Regions from separate parts of the Lysinibacillus sp. 54212 genome, predicted to be linked through region 2. Evidence: riboswitches for the same ligand, from Rfam matches in the RefSeq annotation. Region 2 holds a riboswitch; each other region holds the start of a gene.
What was found. Region 2 has a riboswitch for S-adenosylmethionine ahead of metA (homoserine O-acetyltransferase MetA). Riboswitches for the same ligand answer to the same signal wherever they lie in the genome.
Positions count from the first base shown of each region.

Region 1: it holds a riboswitch for S-adenosylmethionine, as region 2 does, so the genes downstream of both, V4T18_RS09865 (methionine ABC transporter ATP-binding protein) here and metA (homoserine O-acetyltransferase MetA) in region 2, are expected to answer to the same signal.
Region 3: it holds a riboswitch for S-adenosylmethionine, as region 2 does, so the genes downstream of both, metK (methionine adenosyltransferase) here and metA (homoserine O-acetyltransferase MetA) in region 2, are expected to answer to the same signal.
Region 4: it holds a riboswitch for S-adenosylmethionine, as region 2 does, so the genes downstream of both, V4T18_RS13825 (bifunctional homocysteine S-methyltransferase/methylenetetrahydrofolate reductase) here and metA (homoserine O-acetyltransferase MetA) in region 2, are expected to answer to the same signal.

Region 1 covers NZ_JBAFWZ010000011.1:78,091-82,375, reverse strand. Annotated here, with positions in the region: gene V4T18_RS09890 (acyl-CoA dehydrogenase family protein) at 1-359, shown strand, start outside; gene V4T18_RS09885 (arsenate reductase family protein) at 783-1,139, shown strand; gene gcvH (glycine cleavage system protein GcvH) at 1,220-1,600, shown strand; gene V4T18_RS09875 (toprim domain-containing protein) at 1,676-2,002, shown strand; gene V4T18_RS09870 (thioredoxin family protein) at 2,014-2,316, shown strand; SAM riboswitch class I at 2,379-2,482, shown strand; gene V4T18_RS09865 (methionine ABC transporter ATP-binding protein) at 2,575-3,600, shown strand; gene V4T18_RS09860 (methionine ABC transporter permease) at 3,593-4,261, shown strand.
Region 2 covers NZ_JBAFWZ010000001.1:254,472-258,756, reverse strand. Annotated here, with positions in the region: gene V4T18_RS01225 (YczE/YyaS/YitT family protein) at 1-246, shown strand, start outside; gene V4T18_RS01220 (hypothetical protein) at 272-619, shown strand; gene V4T18_RS01215 (GNAT family N-acetyltransferase) at 782-1,312, opposite strand; gene metA (homoserine O-acetyltransferase MetA) at 1,410-2,348, opposite strand; SAM riboswitch class I at 2,444-2,550, opposite strand; gene V4T18_RS01205 (DUF1835 domain-containing protein) at 2,687-3,730, opposite strand; gene asnB (asparagine synthase (glutamine-hydrolyzing)) at 3,812-4,285, opposite strand, start outside.
Region 3 covers NZ_JBAFWZ010000014.1:61,558-65,842, reverse strand. Annotated here, with positions in the region: gene pckA (phosphoenolpyruvate carboxykinase (ATP)) at 1-1,171, opposite strand, end outside; SAM riboswitch class I at 1,372-1,491, shown strand; gene metK (methionine adenosyltransferase) at 1,731-2,927, shown strand; gene V4T18_RS11465 (hypothetical protein) at 3,402-3,524, shown strand; gene V4T18_RS11460 (gamma carbonic anhydrase) at 3,703-4,221, opposite strand.
Region 4 covers NZ_JBAFWZ010000021.1:38,463-42,747, reverse strand. Annotated here, with positions in the region: gene V4T18_RS13835 (globin-coupled sensor protein) at 1-643, shown strand, start outside; gene hemG (protoporphyrinogen oxidase) at 772-2,157, shown strand; SAM riboswitch class I at 2,256-2,359, shown strand; gene V4T18_RS13825 (bifunctional homocysteine S-methyltransferase/methylenetetrahydrofolate reductase) at 2,467-4,285, shown strand, end outside.

The sequences.
Region 1 (4,285 bases), on a different contig from region 2:
CACAAAAATTTGGTGCTAAGCTCGATGTGGAACAAGAGGTGCTAGTGAACATTGCAAACATTGCAAACCAATTATACGCTATGGAATCTGCAGTGCTTCGTACTCAAAAAGCTATCGAGCGTGACGGAGTAGAAAAAGCAGGTCAAAAAATTCTTTACACACAAATTTTCTGTCAGGAAGCTTTTGCTGAAATCGAGAAGGAAGCAAAGGATACAATCCTAGCGGCAGTTGAAGGGGACGCGGGTCGTATGACGTTATCAGCTCTACGTAAATTAACGCGTAACAACCCATATAACCTAATCCCGAAAAAACGTGAAGCCTCAGCGAAATTAATCGAAGCTGAAAAATATACAGTGTAACATGTAGAATCCAGGTGCCCATTGCACCTGGATTTTTTAATCGAATAAAAATGCCTCTTCACCATAAACTGGGGTTGATTTCTGTTACGCAGCGTGCTTTCATGGGGGTGGAATTATTTTTTGCAATTTTTAGCACACGTAACGTAGTGAAATTTTATTTTGCGACGAAAGCGGTAGCGTCAGGAGCAACGAGGAGATTGAAGCCAAGCCTGCGGAAAGCGTCCGCTCGGAGTGCAGTGTGCGGTGCATATAGCAACCCCGACTTATGGTGCTGAATCTTAATAATGTATAATTTGTGAAAATGTGATTAGTAATGTACACCATTCTATCTAATTAATTGAGTAAGCATGTTGTTTTTAATAACAATATTAGACAAAATCCGCTACAATAGAGGGGAAAATAATTATTAAAGGAGCAGCGGACATGTCACTTAAATTAATTCAATATCCTAAATGCACTACATGTAAAAAAGCTCAAAAATGGTTAGACCAACATAATATTTCCTACGAGGCAATTCATATTGTAGATGAGACGCCAACAAAGGCGCAGCTAAAGGAATACTATGAACTAAGTGGCTTACCATTAAAGAAATTTTTTAATACGTCAGGAATAAAGTATCGAGAGCTTGGCTTAAAGGACAAGCTAGACAATATGACGGAGGAGGAGCAACTAGATTTACTAGCTTCGGATGGTATGTTAATTAAGCGTCCAATAGTTTCTGACGGTAAAAAAATTACACTTGGCTTTAAGGAGTCTGACTTCTTAGAATCGTGGAAATAAAGGTAATCGAAACTTGTTTTTAACTACGAAATATGTCAAACTAAAAGTGAATGTAATATATATAGTTGGAGGGATTTTGGATGAGTATTCCTAAAGATTTACGCTACTCAGAAGAACATGAGTGGGTAAAAAATGAAGATGGAAAAGTACGTATTGGTATTACAGATTTCGCTCAAAGTGAACTAGGCGATATCGTGTTCGTAGAGCTTCCAGAAGTAGGCGATGAAGTAACTATTAATGAGCCGTTTGGTAGTGTAGAATCTGTTAAAACTGTCTCTGAATTATATGCACCTGTTTCAGGTAAAGTAGTTGAAGTAAATGAAGAGCTTTCTGATAACCCAGAATTCGTAAACGAATCTCCATATGAAAAAGCTTGGATGATTGTTGTTGAGCTTTCGAACCCAGCAGAAGTTGAAGAACTTCTATCTGCAGAAGCATACGAAGAATTAATTCAAGAATAATCTTTAGACGTCAAAATCCGTTAGTGGGTTTTGGCGTTTTTAATTAGAAAGCAACGTAAAGTAGGAGGGGAGCACATGGATACAGAAAAGTGTATAATTGTTGAAGGTCGCTCTGATAAATTAAAAATAGCCCCACTATTTGCTGAGGATGTGGCTATCGTCTGTACGAATGGCACAGTAGATGAAGAAGTATTAATTGATATTATTGAACCCTTTGAGCAGTGCGATCTTTTTACATTATTTGATGCTGATAAATCTGGTGACCGGCTACGCAAAACGATGAAACGCTGCTACAGTGAGGCAACTCAACTTACGATACCAAAGCAATATTTAGAGGTTGCCAAAACACCAGCAGACATACTGACAGAAATACTCCGTAAAGCAAAATTTATGATGAAATAGGATGAGTAAAATTGAAAGAATGGACAAAGCAACAATGGGAGAGAGTCGTAGAGGATGAGGAGTTAGCTGCACTTTATTTATACACACCAATGTGTGGCACGTGCGCGGTGGCTTCTAAAATGATGGATGTAGTCGAGCAACTTCTTCCACTACTCCCAGTTGGGAAAGCGAATTTAAATTTTATGGAAGATTTAGCATATGAAAACGAGATTGAAAGTGTCCCATGTTTACTTGTTGCACGGGATGGGGAAATAGCTCAAAAAGTATATGCATTTCAATCCGTACTAAATTTGTATGAAATATTGAAAAAGTAATTGACGGACAATTGCAAGCATGGTACATTTACATTCATAATAATCTAAATTTAATATTGTTACTCTTATTAAGAGCGGTGGAGGGAAGTGCCCTACGAAGCCCGGCAACCATCACAATTGTGAAAAGGTGCCAAGTCACTCAAAGTTATTCTTTGGAAGATGAGAGAACGGTAACGTATATTTTCGTGCGAAAGCCTTTCTACTTATCTTATGTAGAAAGGTTTTTTTAGTAAGTCTAAAACTATAAAGGAGTCAATTATGATTGAGTTAAGTAATATAACGAAAGTTTACAGCACGAAAAACGGCGAGCTAAAGGCTGTTGATGGGGTAAGCTTAGAGATTCAAAAGGGAGAAATCTATGGCATTATCGGCTACAGTGGTGCCGGAAAAAGTACAATGATTCGCCTGTTAAATGGTTTAGAGAAGCCGACAAGTGGGACTGTTGTAGTAAATGGTCAAAATATTTCTGCAATTTCAGGCAGTAAGCTTCGGGCAGCACGGCAAAAAATAAGCATGATTTTCCAACACTTTAATTTATTGTGGTCACGTACGGTAGAGGAAAATATCGAGTTCCCATTAGAAATTGCGGGTGTTCCAAAAGCGGAGCGATCAAAGCGTGTAGGGGAATTAATCGAATTAGTCGGATTGGCTGGTCGTGGTAAGGCTTATCCATCTCAGCTATCTGGTGGTCAAAAGCAGCGTGTCGGTATTGCTCGAGCGCTTGCTAATAATCCAGAGGTACTACTCTGTGACGAAGCAACATCAGCACTTGATCCTGAGACAACTGATTCAATTTTAGAGCTGCTGCTAGATATTAATAAACGTCTAGGATTAACGATTGTGCTTATTACACACGAAATGCACGTGATTCGCAAAGTATGTCATCGTGTAGCTGTTATGGAGGCTGGAAAGGTAGTAGAGTCTGGAGATGTTCTACACGTATTCCAAAATCCACAGGCACAGATAACGAAAAAATTTGTTTCACAGGTTTCTGGTACAAGCGATACGAAGGAGTCTATCGAGCAAATCTTAGCCAATTACCCTTCAGGTAAGCTTGTAAAAGTAACATTTATTGGTCAACAAACAGAGCAGCCAATTATTTCGCAAATCATTCAGCAGTATGGTGTGGATGTTAATATCGTACACGGAACGATTTCACATACAACGAGCGGACCTTACGGGACATTAATTGTTCATATAGATGGTGATGAAAGCAAAGTTGATATAGCTTTACAGATTCTTAAGAGGCATGAAATTCAAACGGAGGTGATTGAGCATGCTTAATCAATTATTTCCGAATGTGAACTGGGATACGATGGCTGAGGCTACGTATCAAACAATTTATATGACAGCCATTTCAACAGTAGCGACATTTATTTTAGGATTGGCAATTGGGGTTATCTTATTTTTAACGAGTCCAAATCAAATATGGGCAAATAAGCTTGTTAACTTTTTAACGGGCTCAATCGTAAATATTTTCAGATCAATTCCATTTATCGTATTGATTATTTTACTGATTCCATTTACGAAGCTTTTAATCGGGACGATTCGTGGAACAAACGCAGCCCTACCAGCCTTAATTATTGGTGCTGCACCCTTCTATGCACGAATGGTATTGATTGCGCTTCGTGAAATTGATAAAGGTGTCATTGAGGCAGCGCGTTCAATGGGCGCTAAAACATCGACAATTATTTTTAAAGTTTTACTTCCTGAAAGTTTACCAGCTCTAATTTCAGGTATTACAGTAACAGCCGTTGCACTTGTTGGTTATACGGCAATGGCTGGTGTAATCGGTGCTGGTGGCTTAGGGAACCTAGCATATATAGAAGGGTTTATGCGTACTCGCACTGATGTAACGTTAATGGCGACAATTATCATTTTAATTATTGTATTCATTATTCAGTGGATAGGGGATACAATCGCTACAAAAGTAGACAAACGTTAGATGTATCTGGCAATGAGCCGTTTG
Region 2 (4,285 bases):
CTCGGTGTAGGACCACGTGATGCTTTAATGCTACTACTTTCACATAAGCTTGGCTGGAGTGTTGGTCAGGCACGAACGACAATGGAAGTTCTCGTAGCAATTATTGGTTTCTTACTAGGTGGTCCGATTGGGGTTGGTACAGTTATTATGTCTTTTGGACTCGGACCGATTGTTCAATGGGCGCTGAAAATTAATGAAAAGCTATTCTTTGCTTTGACGGGTAAGGAAAGCTCTGCTTATAATTAAGTATGGTAACAGAGGAGTTGACGTGATGATAACGATTGTAACATCCAAAGCTTTTGACAATTTACATGCGCTATTAGAAGATGAGGATTTTTATGAGGAAGTTGTAGCAGAGGCAACTGCTGAAAACTTTTTGCTCACGTGCTCGATTGGAATTGATGATGACGGTGAGTACATTACTTGGAATCTATTTTATAAGGATGGATTTAGTGAATCCGAAACGATACCTCTCTCAAAATGCAAGTTTGATGTGTTTGATTTAGAGGCGTTAAATACAGAGATGAAACAGACCTTCCTAAGATTATTGGGGAAGGCAGCAAACAATGGTGATCTAGACGCTGCACCTTCTCAAGATTTACTCTCTAAATTAGTTTAAAACAAGGTAGCCCCCACAATATGTGAGTGCTACCTTGTTTTATTGACCTCGTGAGAAAAAATGACGAAACTTGTAAAATGCAAAACAGGAAGCAACGATAAAAATCGTAAAAACAATAGGAAGAATAATTAAAAATGAAGTGGTCATTGGATTTTCCTTTCGTTAATTCTCATTTAACAATGAATAAATGTAAGTGTCATAAGCTTGGCCGTTCTGATACATATATGCTTTTAATATACCCTCTTGTTGAAAACCAATGGATTTTAATAAATGGTTAGAGCTATCATTTTCAAGAAATACAATAGCTCCTATTCTTGTTAAGCCTAATTCGCTAAATCCATATGAGATAGCCTTTAATACAGCCTCCTTAGCGTAGCCGTATCCCCAATAATCTGGATGTAATTCATAGCCTATTTCAGCTCTTTTGTGCTTCGGGGAATAATGATTATAGCCTATAGTACCGATTATGCCTTTTTGTCCCTTTAATTCTATCCCCCATCTCATACCGCGCTTCTCCTTGTAGCTCTTAGCGAAAAAGTGAACAAATTGCTCGGCTTGCTCTATAAGTGTTAAATTATCCTGGCCATAAAATCGTGTAATAGCATCATTGGAAAAGAGGTTAAAAATTACTTGTGTGTCGTGCTCTGTGATTTCTCTCAGCAAAAGTCTTTCTGTCTCTAAGATTGGAAACATATACATCATCCTTTGTTATTTTAATAGTAACCTTCGTTATACTGCTTGTAAAAAGGATTAAAACCGCATGACATATCTTTCTGCCATGCGGTATTTCTTAAATATGAAATTCAATATTTTCTTCAACAAAATCCCATTTATATGGTGTTTCTTGATATACATAGTAGTTTAACCAGTTGTAGAACAGCAAGTGTGAATGAGCACGCCATGTGTTTTTTGGCTCTTGTGCTGGGTCATTATTTGGGAAATAGTTCACAGGCATTTCCACATTATCTGTCTTTGCAATATCTCGCTCATACTCATCACGCAACGTAGTAGCATCATATTCTAAATGTCCGGTAATCATAATATGCTTATTATCCTTCGACTGAACAATAAACACGCCTGCATCGTCAGAATAGCTTAATAAGTGTAAGTCTGGATGCGCACGAACCTCATCAATAGAAACCGATGTATGACGAGAATGCGGAGCTACGTATTCATCACTAAATCCTCGGACTAAATCTACAGTTAAATCGGTAATAACGTGAGAATAAACACCAGAGCATTTTTTCGGTAGCTCGTATTTACCAATATTGAACTGATGGTATAACGCTGCCTGAGCTCCCCAACAAATATACATAATAGACGTTACGTTTACTTTAGCCCAATCCATAATCGTTGTGATTTCTTGCCAGTATAATACTTCTTCAAACTCCATCCGCTCTACGGGTGCTCCAGTAATAATCATGCCATCGAAGCGACGATGTTTTATTTCATCGAATGTTTTATAGAAAAGCTCCAGATGAGATTTAGATACATTTTTTGATTCATATGTAGCTGTATTTAAAAAAGTAATATTGACTTGCAGTGGTGTATTTCCTAATAACCGTAATAATTGCAACTCCGTTTTCTCTTTTTCTGGCATTAAGTTGCACACTAATATATTTAGTGGACGAATTTGCTGTGTTTTCGCGCGGTCCTCCTCCATCACGAAAATTTTCTCTTGTCGTAAATGCTCGCCAGCCGGTAATTGCTTCGGAATATTGATTGGCAATGCTGATCCCCCATTTCTCGTCTATCAAATATACAAAGCTAACCATTAAAAAACCTCTCATTCCAGTATAAGAATGAGAGGTTTAACGTTACTCGCTCTTATCTTTCAAGGAAATACCTTGCTGGAAGTAGCACCTTTCTAACACGGTTAGAGGTTGCTGAAGCGTCAAAGGGCCAAGTCCCTCAGCTTCTCTTGATAAGACTATTAAATTAGATAGATTGTATCACAGCAATGTGAATTTTTCAACAATTCACTCAAATATTTCTCGCAGTAACATCATCATTTGAGTGGATTACCGCCAAAGTCAGCGTATTAGAGGCATCTATAACTAAATCAATTCACCGAAGCTTTATACTATAGTGTCTCATTGATTTTGGTATTCCTTTTAACTCTAGAAGTCCATTATTGATTAAATGCCTGATTCGGTATTCTAAATAGAAAATATTTTTAGATATTTTCATATCTTGCAGCAGTTCTTCAAGGAGCTTTGCAGTCCTAATCCAATCTAGCTGTCCTTGTTTCTTATGGAGCTTTTTGACTGATTCAATGATATATGAGTCATAATAATTCTCTGATACATGCTGTATATTACCGCCATCCCATATACGTAGGAGTCCATCTGTTTCGGCAAGCTCCTCCCATTCTGCATGAAATCGAAGTAATTGTTTTTCTGATAATGGTTTGCACCTGGAGTTGTTTTCAAAAAGTAGTCTTAGATTGTCGGAATCCATTTGACTTGTATGGAAAATAGGCTGCCCTACTTCCCTATAAAGTTCCGTAGTATTCATTAGAAAAATATCATTTCCCTTTTCCTTTAATAAGTAGAGAATAAAGCGAAAACCTACCTGTTCATCCTCATTATCGCTATACCAAATAAAGATTGGGACGTTTGTTGAAATATCCTCCATTTGACGTAATGCTCTGTTGAAACGATTTAAATATTCTCCGTCCTCTTGCTCGTCATTGATATGGTCATATAGCCATTCATTTCGTAACATTAAACCTGTTTTTTTATCGAGCTGCCACAACGGACCACTGTCAAAGGAATCTGGTATACCAATAACTGTCTTAGGTCTAGGTAGCCCTACGCGTAAAGATCCTGCTGCTGATTCTGACATCACAAGGTGAATCGGTCCTTGTTGAAGGGATTGGAAATTTGCACGTTGTTTTTGAATTTTGTTGTTGATTTCAGCTACCATTTGATTAGTATCCTCTAGCTCTAAATAAACCCCTCCAGCCATTGGATTATAATTTTCATGATTAAACTGATCAAACTCATCTTCAGTATGTATTTCATATAGTGAGATTAAATTGATAAAGTCTAGCTGTGTTATATAATTTTGGGTTTTGAATTCATACACGAGTACAATGTTTTGTTCCAAAAGAAAATAAAAAAATGGATAATTGGTTTTGCTGTTTAAAAATAGCATTTCTTTGCCTCACTTTACGGAAGTGATTTACCATTAATTATATTCCTTGTTAATATTTTCAGCAAAGAATTGCTCATACCAAATACAAAAGATATAAACTGTCCAAATATGACGCGCCTTATTTGCTTTATTGTGATAATGGAGATCTAAGTAGTATATAAGGTCGTCTTGATTAAAAAATTCATTAACATACTCTTTTTGAAAGGTTTCTTTTACAAAATTGTAATACTTTTCGTGACGTAGCCAGTGACGAATAGGGACCGGAAATCCAAGTTTCGTTCGTTTTGCCCAATCTTCAGGGAGTTCATTCAACGCAGCTTGTCGTAGGGCATATTTTGTGTCACTTTTTTGAGTACCATTTATACGATATTTAGTCGGAATACTTTTAGCAACCTCCATCACTTCTTTATCTAAAAAAGGCACTCGGAGCTCGATTGAGTGTGCCATACTCATTTTGTCAGCTTTTAATAAGATGTCTCCAGGCATCCATAAATGCAAGTCTAAGTA
Region 3 (4,285 bases), on a different contig from region 2:
AGAATACTGGTTCTGGCTCAGTAACACCGCGCTCTGTACCAGCTAATTTTGAAGTGAAGCCACTTAAGAAGTGATACATTGCTTGCTCTTTAGTTAATTTAGAGATTGGAGGTAACACACCAAAAGCATCCGCAGTTAAGAATACGATTGTTTTTGGATGACCTGCTACCGATGGTGATACAATATTTTCAATGTAGTCAATCGGATAAGCTACACGAGTATTTTCAGTTAGTGAACCATCATCATAGTCACAAACGCGTGTTTCTGGATGAACAACAACGTTTTCTAAAACAGAACCAAATTTAATAGCGTTATAAATTTCTGGTTCTTTTTCAGCAGAAAGGTTGATTGTTTTTGCATAGCAACCACCCTCAATGTTGAATACACCATTATCAGACCAGCCATGCTCGTCATCACCGATTAGCTTACGATCGCTATCTGCTGATAAAGTCGTTTTACCAGTACCTGATAAACCGAAGAATAGAGCTACATCACCAGCTTCTCCAACGTTTGCAGAACAGTGCATTGGGAAAATACCTTGCTCTGGTAATAAGTAGTTCATAATACCAAAAATAGATTTTTTCATTTCACCAGCGTATTCAGTACCACCAATTAAAATGATTTTCTTTTCCATCGAAGTGATAATAAATGTTTCTGAGTTTGTGCCATCTACAGCAGGATCAGCCTTGAATGTAGGTGCTGATACGATTGTAAATTCTGAAACGTGAGAAGCAAGCTCTGCTTCAGTTGGACGGATGAATAATTGATGACAGAAAAGATTATGCCAAGCATACTCGTTTACAACTTGGATTGAAACTTGTGAGTCTTTATCTGCACCAGCAAATCCTTTGAATACGAATAACTCGTCTTTCTCTTTTAAGTAGTTAACGACTTTTACATATAAATTATCAAAAATTTCAGCTGAGATTGGTCGGTTTACTTTACCCCAGTCAATTTTATCTTTTGTGCTTTCTTCTTCAACCATATATTTATCTTTAGGAGAACGACCAGTGTATTTTCCTGTTTCAGCGCGTAATGCACCGTCTACAGTTAACATTGCTTCTCCACGAGCAGTTGCTTTCTCAACTAATTGTGGTACTGAAAGTTGAACGTTAACATTTGCTCCACTTAATAATTCCTTCAGTTCGTTGTTAATTTCTACTGAATTCATCGATTAAATACCATCCTTTTTGTATAGTGTTCCCTACTGAAAGGGCTTTTATTTTTATTCAAAAATAGTATAACACATTGATTGAAATAATCTATACTAATTCAAAATTTATTTTTGTGGATTTTTTTACATTTCAGATTTCCGTCAAAAAATATTGACAGCCTTCAGCAAATTACGTATTATTTGAAATTGAACGGATACTCTTATCCCGAGTTGGTGGAGGGTCAGGCCCTATGAAACCCGGCAACCTGCAATATATGCCTAGCATATAACGTGTTGGTGCCAACCTGATGCAAGGATATGTCCTTGAACGATAAGAGTGAAAGGTAACGGCATGAACACTCCTTTCCTCATGACAAATGAGCGAAGGGATTTTTTTGTTTTACAATAAGAATTAACTTATTTATTTGAGTTTTTTCATTATTATATACCTTTCTAGATCCTCGTGTAAAAGTTAGCAATGGGCTTGAAGTTCAATCCTTAAGGGTAGACTTACATGGGTAATGAGTACCGTATCAATATTGCGCATTTTTGCAAGGATATCATAGGAGGAAAACAAATGACAAACCGTCGATTGTTTACATCAGAAAGTGTAACAGAAGGGCATCCAGATAAAATTTGTGACCAAATCTCAGATGCTATTTTAGATGCAATCTTAGCAGAGGACCCAAACGCACGAGTAGCGTGTGAAACGACTGTAACAACTGGGCTTGTACTAGTTTCAGGTGAAATTACTACATCTACTTATGTTGATATGAAAGGTATTATCCGTGATACTGTTGCAGAAATTGGCTACACACGTGGTAAATACGGCTTTGATGCAGAAAATCTAGCTGTACTTGTAGCTGTAGGAGAGCAATCACCAGATATAGCACAGGGTGTTGATCAAGCGCTAGAGGCTCGTGAAGGCTCAATGTCTGATGAGCAATTAGAAGCGATCGGCGCTGGTGACCAAGGCTTAATGTTTGGTTATGCATGTAATGAAACACCGGAGCTTATGCCATTACCTATTAGCCTAGCACATAAATTGGCACGTCGCTTAGCAGAGGTACGTAAAACGGGTGAGCTAACATACCTACGTCCAGATGGTAAAACGCAGGTGACAGTAGAGTATGATGAAAACAACGAACCAGTTCGAGTAGATACAATTGTATTATCAACTCAGCATGATGAGGACGTTACACTTGAACAAATCCAAAAAGACATTAAAGCAGTAGTAATCAATCCAGTCGTACCAGCAGAGTTAATCGATGAAGAAACAAAATACTTTATCAATCCAACAGGCCGCTTCGTTATCGGTGGACCTAAAGGGGATGCTGGTTTAACAGGTCGTAAAATTATCGTAGATACATACGGTGGTTATGCGCGTCACGGTGGCGGCGCATTCTCAGGTAAGGATGCAACAAAGGTTGACCGTTCGGCTGCATACGCGGCTCGTTATGTAGCGAAAAACATCGTTGCAGCAGGTCTGGCTGATCGTGCTGAAGTGCAGCTTGCTTATGCAATTGGTGTAGCACGACCTGTGTCTATTTCTGTGGATACATTTGGTACTGGGAAGGTTGCAGAAAGTAAAATTGTAGAATGGATTCGTGAATTATTCGATTTACGTCCTGCTGGCATTATTAAAATGCTTGACCTACGTCGACCAATCTATAAGGGAACAGCGGCTTACGGACACTTTGGTCGTACAGATATAGATGTACCATGGGAAAAAACAGATAAAGCCGATGCTTTAAGAGCAAAAGCTGAGTTATAAGAATGTTCATTTGAACACAAAAACTGCCGCTCAGATCATGGAGCGGCAGTTTTAGGTTGTCGATAAACCGTTTTTTTTTGAATCGGCAAGCCCCGCCACTCCGCTTTTCGTGGGCGAGCGCCGAGCCTCCTCAAATTTGCAAGAGTGCAAATTCTGCGGGGTCTCGGGGCAACACGATGTTGGTCACGAAGGCGTAGTCACACGACGTGACGATCTTAGCCTTCGTTCCATTATCGCTATCCCACAGAAGTCTACGTGGCGGGGCTTGCCTAGTTTTTCAATATATTTCAATAAAATTTCCAAAGGTTAATAACACCAACCTATTCCCGACAAACGGATAAATGAAATTGATAAAAACAAGCTATTGAAATCCCAGTTTTTCAAATTGTTCACGTCATGGATTTTATTTTTATTCGTCATCTGGAACATTTTAATAAATAGAGAGCGGCATATCTTATCATTAAGCAATAGTAGTTGATTGTAGTGAAAGGCGCGACACTCCAGCAGGAAAAGCACGAGCGGAAAATCCATTTTTGCGGCGGTCCGCAAAAGGAAGGAAAACTAAAATCGTCACATCATGTGACAACGTTTTCCTGACCAACGTCCTGTTGGCCCGAAGCCGTGCCTGCGGAAAGGGAGCGCCTGGAACGGAAATCAACGGTTTTTCATGGATTATTTTATTAGGACAAAATTCTAGCAAACTCCAATGAAAATGAGTTTGTCGACACTCTGAACTGCTGCTCAGATCATGGAGCGGCAGTTTTTGTTCCATAGTTTACTTATTATCTTGCAGGGATTTATAATATTGCCCTTTTTCTACGTATTCTCGTACTATACGATCCATATCTTCGCGGTCTTCAGGAGTAATTTCTCGAACAACCTTTGCAGGACGCCCCATCGCAAGTGAATTAGGTGGGATTTTTTTACCTGGAGGTACTAAGCTACCGGCTCCGATAAAGGCGCCTTCTCCAATTTCGGCTCCATCTAGAATAATTGACCCCATGCCAATTAATGCACGTTTGCGAATGACGCAGCTATGTAGGGTTACTTGATGCCCAACTGTTACCTCATCTTCAATAATTAACGGATTGTTTGGGCTTTGATGTAAGCAACTTAAATCCTGTATACTTACACGATTTCCTATTATAGTAGGTGCAACGTCCCCACGAATGACAGTGTTAAACCAAATCGTTGTATCTGAGCCGATTGTAACATCACCAGTAATAGTTACATAGTCGGCAATAAAAGCGGATGGGTCTATGTTAGGATTTTTATCTTTATAAGGGTAAATCATCGTCAATCTCCTCATTTCAAGTTAATATATATTATTATCGTATCAGAAATATTAATTGATATAT
Region 4 (4,285 bases), on a different contig from region 2:
GCTGACAAGCCAGTCAATTGAATTGGCAAACTATGCGACAAGGGCGAATGAAATTTCTGACAATGCTGAACAACAAGCGAATGACGGGAAGATGCAAATGCATGAACAGTCAGAGACGATGCAATCGATTATTATGTCTGTAGATCAAATTGGCGATGATGTTCATAGCCTAGCGGACAATGCAAAGCAAATGGAAGGTATTATGGCAATTGTGACGAACATTGCTGATCAAACGAATTTGCTTGCTTTAAATGCGGCTATTGAAGCAGCACGAGCAGGGGAATTCGGAAAAGGATTTGCTGTTGTGGCGCAGGAGGTACGTAAATTAGCTGAGCAAACACGCGCCTCGACATCAACTGTTGAGGAGCTTTTGCATAATACGAACGAGCAAACGAATAAACTAAAAGGTTCGTTAGGTACAATTCAAGCCTCTGTTCAAGTGGGGAAGGATAGTATGGAGCAGTCCTCTCAGCAATTTTCGGAAATCCTACAATCAGTATGTGATTCTAAGCAACAAAACAGTCTAATCCAACAAGAAGTTGAGCTAATCAATGCTATTGTGCAGGAGTTAGGTGTTGCATTCGATGAAGTAACCCGTTCAGCGGATCGACTAGCTACTGTTGCACAGGAATTAAATCATTAAAGGGATGTTCAGAAAGTTTTCACTTTCTGGTCATCCTTTTCTTTTTTGTAAAAGAAGTCACACGTATTATGAAAGAAAAGAGTTTATACTATTCGTAGAACAATTATGTATGTATAGGAGTTGTAGTTATGAAAACAGTTGTTGTTGTTGTTGGTGGAGGTATTACAGGATTATGTACGATGCACTATTTGAAACGACAAATGAGCGAGCAAGGGAAAGATGCACGACTAATTTTGATTGAGCGAAATGAATACCTAGGTGGGAAAATCCATTCAGAGCAGGTAGAGGGCTTTATTATGGAAACGGGTGCTGATTCAATCGTTGCACGACATCCTGGAGTACTAGAGCTAGTTCGTGAGCTAGACTTTGAAGATGAGCTTGTTTATAACGAAACGGGTATTTCCTATATTCATACAAATAATGAGCTACATGCAATACCTGCTGGTTCGACGTTTGGTATTCCGATGAGTAGTGAGTCACTGCATGCTAGTACGCTTATTTCTGAGGAAGGGAAAGCACGAGCTCTACAAGAATTAACAATGCCCAATACGAATTTCACAAAGGAAAGTTCGATTGGTGAGTTTTTAGAATACTTTTTAGGTGAGGAAATCGTTCGTAAGCAAATTGCCCCTGTGCTAGCGGGTGTTTATTCGGGTGATCTTTACAGCCTATCCCTAGCTTCTACCCTGCCGTATTTAGTCGATTATAAAAATGACTATGGCAGTATCATTAAAGGGTTTGAAGCGAATCGTGCTCAATTTGAAAAGGCTGCTAATAAAAAGTTTATCTCCTTTCGAAAAGGCTTATCGTCATTAATTGATCGATTAGAGGAGACGTTGCCAGAAGTTGAATTTTGGAAAAATGCAGATACACAAAAGATTACGCAGAATGGCGATCAGTATGAGGTTATAGTAAACAATGAAATGATTTTAGCCGATGTGGTTGTTCTGGCGGTTCCGAATGAAACCGTGAAGGCGGTACTAGTGGATGAAGAGTTAGATACGAGTTTAAGTAAGTTTACGACAGCATCCGCAATTACGATGTACCTTGGCTTTCTTGTTCCTGATGCTATCCTGCCAGCAGACGGTACAGGCTTTATCGTTTCTCACAATAGTGACCTTTCGTGCGATGCGTCAACGTGGACAAGTAGAAAGTGGAAGCATACGTCGGGAGATGGGAATCTTTTAGTTCGACTATTTTATAAAAATAGTAATCCTCGTTACGAGGAATTTGCAGCTATGTCTGATGAGGAGTTAACGAAGGTAGCCTGTGAGGATATTCGACTAAGCCTAGGCATCGATGCAAAGCCAACCGTAGTTAATATAACAAAATGGATTGGTCAGATGCCACGTTATGATTTAGCGCATAATGAAGCGTTATCCGTTTTACTAGCAGATTTAGAGGAGCGATACCCTAATGTACTAGTAGCTGGATGCTCCTATTTTGGTGTAGGTATTGGCGCATGTATTCAAAATGGAAAGCAAACTGCAGAGAGAATTATAACGACTATTTAAAGAAATATTACATGAAACCGCTTTACTTAAGTAAATGGTCTTGACGTTCTATTCATATAGCGATATGATTCTTTTAATTATTGACAAAATTCATATAATTCTTATCAAGAGAAGCTGAGGGACTGGCCCGATGAAGCTTCAGCAACCAACGCAGCTTGCGCCAGGTGCTAAATCCAGCCGGCATTTGCCGTAAAGATGAGAAGGGACTCGTAGTATAAAGCCTTCTTGTAGAAAAGAAGGCTTTTTCTTGTACTGAGAAAAGTGCTCATAAGAATACATAACCTATTTGGTAGAGAGAGAGGGACTTTCATGGGATTGCTTGAAGCTTTACAAACGCGCGTACTTACAGCGGACGGTGCGATTGGAACACTACTTTATTCATATGGCTTGGATTATTGTCATGAAGAAATGAATGTGACTAAGCCGGAAATTGTTCAAAAAATTCATGAGCAATATATCGAAGCTGGTGCAGATATTATTCAAACGAATACATACGGTGCCAATTCTATTAAACTAGCTCGTTACGGCTATGAAGGACGTGTGAGGGAGTTTAACGAGGCGGCTGTTTGTATTGCTAAACGTGCAGCGGCAGGTAAAGACGTCTTTGTCTTAGGCACAATTGGTGGTATTCGAGGGATTCGTAAAAGTGATGCAACTTTAGAGGAGATTGTGTCTGCTATTCGTGAGCAAGCAGAGGTACTCATTGTTGGTGAAGTGGATGGCATTTTACTTGAGACGTTTTATGATGTAGAAGAGATTCGAGCGGCTGTCACAACGGTGCGTCAATTAACCGATTTACCAATCATTGCGCAAGTTTCTATGCATGAGCCGGGTATATTGCAGGGCGGTATTTCATTCTGTGACGTGTTAACTGAACTTGAAGCGCTCGGAGCTGATATTGTAGGAAGTAATTGTCGTCTCGGACCATTCCATACAATTCAAGCTTTTGAAAAAGTAAATTTACCCAGTAAAGCGTTTTTATCGGCTTCTCCGAATGCTTCTCTGTTAGATGTAGAGGATGGCCGTGTGGTATATGAATCAGAGGCGGATTATTTTGCGCGAGCAGCAGAGGAATTAGTGAAGCAGGGGGTTCGTTTAATCGGCGGCTGCTGCGGAACAACACCAAAGCATATTGAAGAAACGAAAAAACGATTAGCCAATAGTAAGCCGATAACAGAAAAAGAGGCGCGCCCTGGTAAAACAGAATTTGTGCGTATGCCTGAGCCTCGTAAATACGAGCCCTTACATGAAAAGGCGAAGCGTGAGCGCTCTGTTATTGTAGAGTTGGATACACCTAGACATTTAGAGATTGACGGATTTATTACAGGAGCAAAAGAGCTGTATGAAAATGGTGCGGACGTCATTATGATGGCGGATAACTCACTTGCCTCTCCGCGTATAAGTAACATTGCGATGTCAGCGTTACTTGTACAGGAAGGCGTTCGTGTTTTACCTCATTTAACTTGCCGTGATCGAAACTTAATCGGTTTACAATCACATTTAATGGGATTAAACGCACTTGAGCTCCACGATATTTTAGTTATTACAGGAGACCCAACAAAGGTAGGGGATTTCCCAGGGGCGACAAGTGTTTATGATGTTTCCTCGATGGAGCTCATGTCGATGATTAAGGGATTAAATGAAGGAATTTCATTCTCAGGGAAGCCGCTTCGTAAAAAGGCGAACTTCTCGGTAGCTGGAGCGTTTAATCCGAATGTCCGTGTTGTGTCACGTGCAGTTGATCGTTTAGAGAAGAAGCTAGAGCATGGCTGTGATTATTTTATTTCTCAGCCTGTTTATTCAAAAGAAAAAATTGAAGAAATTTATGAGGCGACAAAGCATTTAGAAGCACCTATCTATATTGGTATTATGCCACTCACATCATTTAGAAGCGCGGAATTCTTGCATCATGAGGTACCGGGCATCAAGCTTTCAGAGGAAGTATTAGCCCGAATGGAGGCGTGTGGTGATGATAAGGAGAAGGCGACTGCTGAAGGGGTTGCTATCGCGAAGGAATTACTAGATACAGCCTGCCAATACTTTAATGGAATCTATTTAATTACACCGTTTTTACGATATGATATGACGTTGCAGCTGATGGATTATGTGAAGGAGCTGGACGCGCAAA